Regions from separate parts of the Mycobacterium camsae genome, predicted to be linked through region 2. Evidence: riboswitches for the same ligand, from Rfam matches in the RefSeq annotation. Region 2 holds a riboswitch; the other holds the start of a gene.
What was found. Region 2 has a riboswitch for magnesium ahead of JX552_RS13345 (Rv1535 family protein). Riboswitches for the same ligand answer to the same signal wherever they lie in the genome.
Positions count from the first base shown of each region.

Region 1 (3,414 bases), 530 kb from region 2:
CATTGCAATGCCATGTTTGACCGCGTTTATTTTCGCCGCATTCCCGCTACGTGATCGTAAGGTAAACAAGAAATCTCGCCGGACGCAGCGTGACGTGATATTGCGCTACAGCTATATCTGAAAACTTTTCGAGCCATGTTCATGACCGTGTTAAGGGCTGGGTGGCAAACGTTGACATACGACAAATAGCGCTATCGCCAATCGCGGCAACGAAAGCGCGATCCCGCGCCGATTTCCACCAAATCGGTTGCTAAAAATGGTGGCCGTAGCTGTAAGCCCAACGTGCATAGGACGTGATCAAGCCGAGATTGTCATCCCGAACCATTTTCGTCTGCGACGAGTATGGTGGGCCGGGTGCGTGGTGATCTATGGGCCGGGTCCACCTCGTCGCCACCTCCCCAGCCGCCGGAGACGACGTCGCCTGGTGCGCGACCGACCGGCATGGCCTGTTCTCCCTGACCTTCAGGAATAACCACGTCAGGCGTGGGAGCGGTAGGGCATAACACCTGTAACGTGACTGCACCTTTCCTTGTGGTGTCCGAAAAGGGCATCGTGCGCACCTCTATTGGAGCGCCGTCAGCCGGCGGCGGGTGATCGCGCGATCACCGTGGAGCGAAAACCGTACTGTGGCACAGCCCGGCCGTAGTGCTGCCCGTTGGTGTTACCCATTGGGAGGCCGGGCATTCCGGGTGACCCTGACGGCGGTGGGGCCACCATGGGAGTGCCACCCAACGCGGAGTGCAGCGGACTGGTCAACGGAGTGGCCGCTGTCCAGGCCGGTGGCACCGACAGTTTGCCAACAGCGCCCGAATTTCCGGCGCCTGCCGAAACGATGCCGCCCGGAACCCTTGTCGATCCCATCGAGCCGGCAACCGCGTTACCCACCGCTGCTGCGGCGCCGTCCGCCGCATCGGCCGCGGCAGCGCCGTTGAGCATGCCCAGGAATGACCCGAAGGTGCTGCCGGGCACCATCAGTCCGCTTGAAGCAAGCGTGTTCCATACATTGGCGTTGGGTCCCCAGTCAGCCCAAAAACCCTGTCCTGCTAGCCCATTGGTTCCGGCGAGTCCCTTCAGTGCGGCCGGTACCGCCGAAATCAGTTGGGAGAGCGTGCTTTGCTCTCCCGAGGCGCCGGCTGCCTGGGTGACCGCGACCGCCTGTGCGGCCAACCCGCCGGGATCCGTGGCTTCCTGCGGCGCCGCGAACGGGTGCAGTTCTGTGGCGGTCGCCGATGATCCGGCGTAACCGTACATGGCCGCCGCATCCTGCGCCCACATCTGGAAGTACTGCGCCTCGGTCGCTGCGATTGCGGGGGTGTTCTGGCCCAGGAGGTTGGTGGCGACCAGCATCGCCAGCTGAACCCGGTTGGCCGCGATCAGCGGCGGCGGCACCGTGGCCGCGAAAGCTGCTTCGAAGGCGACCGCGGCGGCCTCGGCTTGCGCGGCGGTCTGCTCGGCCTGCGCCGCGGTCGCACTCATCCAGCCCAGCTGCGGCACAGCGGCCGCGGCCATGGCCGCCGATGCGGGGCCGAGCCACTCCTGGCCGGTCAACGTTGCGAGTACGGCATCGAAAGACAACGCGGTGGCGCGCAGCTCGGCGGCCAGACCTTTCCAGGCCGAGGCCGCGGCCAGCATCGGACCAGAGCCCGGGCCGGTGTACATACGGGCGGAGTTGATCTCGGGCGGCAACGCTGCAAAGTCCAGGGCGGCAGTCATCGCTCGCCTCCTTTACTGACTGAGTTTTCCGGCAGCACGAGTCCGAATTCGGGCAGCTTTCATCGCAATTGACGTGCGGCTATTTCGCACGCATGAATTACGCAGGGCGGCGAACTCGGCGCACCCGTGTGATTGTCAGAATTTCCGACTCAATTTGTGGACATGGTGCCCGGGCCGGATCGAAGCGAAATGGTCGTCGATCTCGGATAGGGACTGTCGTCGGGACTCACTCCGCTCTCACCTCCTTCGGGCCGGGGCACACGGGGGTGCCGGGCGCATGCCATGGAGATGAGACCAGCGGGAAAACCGCTGGGCCAGCACCCCTCTCGACAGAGCTTCGGCACCACACGGCGTATCCGGCCAGCGCCGGAAGCCACTTGGGCTCAACCCTTAAGCCGGGAAGAGCTGTCCTGACCCTGGGCGTCTTTCGACGTTCGAGGTCAGTGGCCTGTGTCCGTGCAGACGCCTCACCTAGCGAGGTGCATGCAAAGTCATCGTGGCACTCGCCGCGAAAAGAGTCAACTCACCGGCCCGCTTTTGGTCGGATTTCGTAAAAATCAGGGAGGGCGAAATTTGTTGTTCGCCACGATGACAATTGCTGCGTTTGCCGATTCGTCGCTATCCCGCGGCCACCGGACGCGGCATGACGGTCAGCTTGAACCCGTACCGGGGGCCGTTCCCCCAGTTGCGGGAGTAAGCGTTGACAGCGGGCATGCCGGGCATTCCCGGGGTTCCGCTTGCGGCGGGGACCGCTGCGGTAATGGTCGGACCGGTGCCGGGGAGTGTAACCGCACCGTCGCCGGCGACCTCCGCGGCCGCGGTCCAACTCGGCGGCACCGACAGCCGCCCGACGAAGGACGCTTGACTGGTGGTGGCGCTCACGCCAACGCCTGATTGAGCCGCGGTGAGACCGGCCTCGGCAGACGCGGCATCGGCGGCGGCGGGCGCGGCATCGGCCGCGCCGTCGGCCACCGCCTCGAGGTTGGCCATCGCGTCCGTCGAGGCCGGGACGATCAACGCGGGCGACACGTACTGGGCCGACACCAACGCGTTCACGATGTTGGAATTCAAAAAGATTCCGTAGGGGTTGCCGTCGTTGCCGTCGAGGAAATTCAGCAGGTCGGCGAGCAGCCCGGTCTGCGGGATGTTGTCGAAGGGCGAAGCCGCGGCCGGGGATGCCAGTTGCTGCAGACTGGCCGGCACGGCGGACATCAATTGGGGCAGTTCGGACTGCGACGCGCTGCCCGTCGCGGAACCGGTCGCTTGGGCGACCGTCGCGGCCTGGTCCGCAGCACCGGACGGATTCGTGGTCTGGTCCGGTTCGCTGAACGGCGTCAACGTCGCGGCTTCCGCGGCACTGGCGGCGTAGACGTACATCGCCGTCGCGTCCTGAGCCCACATCTCGGCGTATTCGGCCTCGGTGGCAGCGATGGCGGGTGTATTGACGCCCAGGAAGTTGGTGGCCACCAGCACCAGCAATCGTGCCCGGTTGGCGGCGACGACGGCCGGAGGCACCGTCATCGCGAACGCCACGTCGAATGCCGCGGCTGCGGCTGCGGCCTGACCGGCAGTCTGCTCGGCCTGCAGACCCGTCGCGCTCAGCCACGTCACATACGGAACGACGGCAGCGGTCATGGCCGCCGACGCCGGCCCGAGCCAGCCGTCGCTGATTAACGTCGAGATCACCGAGTCGTATGCCGT
Region 1 covers NZ_CP070973.1:3,659,486-3,662,899, reverse strand. The annotation lists gene JX552_RS15465 (PPE family protein) at 577-1,713, opposite strand; M-box (ykoK) riboswitch at 2,028-2,199, opposite strand; gene JX552_RS15460 (PPE family protein) at 2,332-3,414, opposite strand, start outside.
Region 1: it holds a riboswitch for magnesium, as region 2 does, so the genes downstream of both, JX552_RS15465 (PPE family protein) here and JX552_RS13345 (Rv1535 family protein) in region 2, are expected to answer to the same signal.

Region 2 (3,414 bases):
GAAGTGGCCTTCGCGCACAACATCCGGTTGATCGCCAGCGCGCTGGGGCCGCCTCCGCAGGACCTGGTCGAGCGGGCGCACAGCCACGACGTGCTGGTGGCAGCGCTGGCCGGCACCACCGAGCACGCACGCCGGCATGCGGCGGCGGGGGTCGACCTGATCGTCGCGCAGGGCACCGAGGCCGGTGGGCACACCGGTGAGGTCGCGACCATGGTGCTGGTTCCCGAAGTGGTGGACGCGGTGGCGCCTACGCCCGTGCTGGCGGCAGGCGGGATCGCCCGGGGCCGTCAGATCGCGGCCGCAATGGCCCTCGGCGCCGAAGGGGTGTGGTGCGGATCGGTGTGGCTGACCACCGAGGAAGCCGAGACCGCGCCGGTGGTGAAAGACAAATTCCTGGCCGCGACGTCGTCGGACACGGTGCGGTCCCGGTCGATGACCGGCAAACCGGCCCGCATGCTGCGCACCGCCTGGACCGAGGAATGGGAACGACCGGACACACCTGATCCATTGGGCATGCCTCTGCAGACGGCGCTGATCACCGATTCCCAGGTACGGATCAACCAGGCCGCCGCCCACCCCGGCGCCCAGGCACGCGAGCTGGCGACGTACTTCGTCGGTCAGGTGGTCGGCTCGCTCGATCGGGTCCGGCCGACCCGTGCGGTGGTGCTCGACATGGTCGAGGAGTACATCGACACCATCGGTCGGCTCACCGATGTGACATAGCGAACTCATAGCGGAACCTAACCTGGACATCGCCACCAAGCGGTGGCAGTTTGCCCAGCTCAGAGGCTGTATTTCTGAGGAAAGGCTGTGGGCGTCCGTAGCGAAAGCATAAAGATGGGCCAACTGGCTGGTGCCGCGTTGACCACGGCCCGTCAGTCGTGCATGATCGGTCAAGCAAGCACCTCGTTAGGTGAGGCGGCTACACGAACACAGGCCACTGACCCCGAACGTCGAAAGACGCCCCGGGTCAGGACAGCTCCTCCCGGCTTAAGGGTTGAGCCCAGGTGGCTTCCGGTTTACCGGACACGTCGGGTAGTGCCGAAGCTCTGACGAGAGGGGTGCGGATTACCGGCGGTCGCCGGCATTCTGTTCTCCTACGTGTGCGCAGCAGATCACGCGAATAGTCGCGTGGGATCGCGACCGAGAGGAGGTGAGGGACGCATGAGTTCCAGTGGTAGTCCGGGTCGATATCCGGGCGATGTTTCGTCCCTGACCATTCTTCGGCGCGACACTCTCGGCTGATTCTCAGCCAGACTCCACGTCGGAATCGTTGTGGGACGGGACTTCCCAAGATTCTTTTGAGGTCCACCTGTCAACGTTCAGTCCGAGGAGGCGATCATGACCGCTGCCCTGTACGACGAAGTAGTTACCGTCACCGCTGCGCCCAAGCTGCACGTGGTGCGCGACGTTCCGCCCGCCCCCGCGCCGAAGAAGGCCCGCCGCACCGACGAGGTGCTCGCCGCTGGCGGCGACCCGCTGGTGGCCGGCGCCGCCCGACTGCTCAACATCCCGCTGCGGCACATGTACGCCGCGCTGTGGCGCATTGGTGTGCTCGAGGTTCATGCATAAGGCCATGGACAGCGACAAACTCGGGACTCCGAGGGGTTAGCCGACCGCAGGGAGTGTCCTGCGGCCGGCCCACCCCTCGGAGTCCCGCTCGATGGTTGCGACCCGCTGCACCCGGCTTCGCCGGGTTTGCGATCGCAATTAGAATCAACACACCAGCGTCGATCCGGCCATCACCGGGGAGCTTTCGGAAGAACAGCCGATCCGGCCCAGTAGAACCGAACGGGCAGGCCCGTCACAGCCTTGCGAGTGGTCACGCGTCAGCGTGGCAAGCGGGGTGGTACCGCGGCGTTCGCGCACCAGCGCATCCGTCGTCCCCGTGCCTGAACTCCTCGAGGCACCGGAGACGACCTACGTGAGCGACGAAGCTGGATTGAAGGCTCAACTGGAAGCCGGCCACACGGCCTATCCCAAGCTGGCCGGCGGTGCGCCCGACTTCCCAGCGCTCGAGCTTGACGTGCTCGACTACTGGTTCCGCGACGACACCTTCCGGGCGAGCATCGCCCGCCGCGACGGCGCCCCGGAGTATGTGTTCTACGACGGACCGCCGTTCGCCAACGGTCTGCCGCACTACGGGCATCTGTTGACCGGCTACGTCAAAGACATCGTGCCGCGCTATCGCACCATGCGCGGCGACAAAGTGGAGCGCCGGTTCGGTTGGGACACACATGGTTTGCCGGCCGAGCTGGAAGTCGAGCGGCAGCTCGGCATCACTGACAAGTCGCAGATCGATTCGATGGGGATCGCCGCATTCAACGACGCCTGCCGCGCATCGGTACTGCGCTATACCGACGAATGGCAGCAGTACGTGACCCGCCAGGCGCGCTGGGTGGACTTCGACAACGACTACAAGACACTCGATCCCAACTACATGGAGTCAGTCATCTGGGCCTTCAAACAGCTCTGGGACAAGGGCCTGGCCTACGAGGGCTGCCGGGTGCTGCCGTACTGCTGGCGCGACGAGACTCCGCTGTCCAACCATGAACTGCGCATGGACGACGACGTCTATCAGAGCCGCCAGGACCCCGCGCTCACGGTCGGGTTCCAGGTACAGGGGGGCGAGTTGGACGGCGCCTACCTGTTGATCTGGACCACCACTCCGTGGACCCTGCCGTCCAACCTTGCCGTCGCGGTGAACCCCGCGGTGAGCTATGTGCAGGTTCGTTCCGGCGATCGGCGTTTCGTACTGGCCGAGGCGCGACTGGCCGCGTATGCCCGCGAGCTCGGGGACGAGCCCGAGGTGCTGGGCACCTACCGGGGTGCAGATCTACTCGGCGCTCGCTATCTGCCGCCGTTTCCGTATTTCATGGACTCGCCCAAGGCTTTTCAGGTGCTCTCCGCCGACTTCGTCACCACCGAGGACGGCACCGGGCTGGTTTCCATAGCGCCGGCGTACGGCGAGGACGACATGGCGACCACCGACCCTGTCGGAATCGTGCCGGTCACCCCGGTCGACGCCAAAGGCCGATTCGACGCGACCGTCCCGGACTACCTGGGGCAGCACGTCTTCGAGGCCAACCCGCAGATCATCCGCGACCTGAAGAACTCAACTGGTCCCGCCGCGGCCAACGGCGCGGTGCTGCTGCGGCACGAGACCTACGAACACCCCTACCCGCACTGCTGGCGCTGCCGCAACCCGCTGATCTACCGGGCGGTGTCGTCGTGGTTCGTGCGGGTGACTCAGTTCCGCGACCGGATGGTGGAACTCAACCAGCAGATCACCTGGTACCCCGACCATGTCAAGGACGGACAGTTCGGCAAGTGGCTGCAGGGCGCCCGCGACTGGTCCATCTCACGAAACCGCTACTGGGGCACCCCGATCCCGGTATGGAAGTCCGACGACCC
Region 2 covers NZ_CP070973.1:3,127,252-3,130,665, forward strand. The annotation lists gene JX552_RS13340 (NAD(P)H-dependent flavin oxidoreductase) at 1-723, shown strand, start outside; M-box (ykoK) riboswitch at 899-1,068, shown strand; gene JX552_RS13345 (Rv1535 family protein) at 1,342-1,572, shown strand; gene ileS (isoleucine--tRNA ligase) at 1,955-3,414, shown strand, end outside.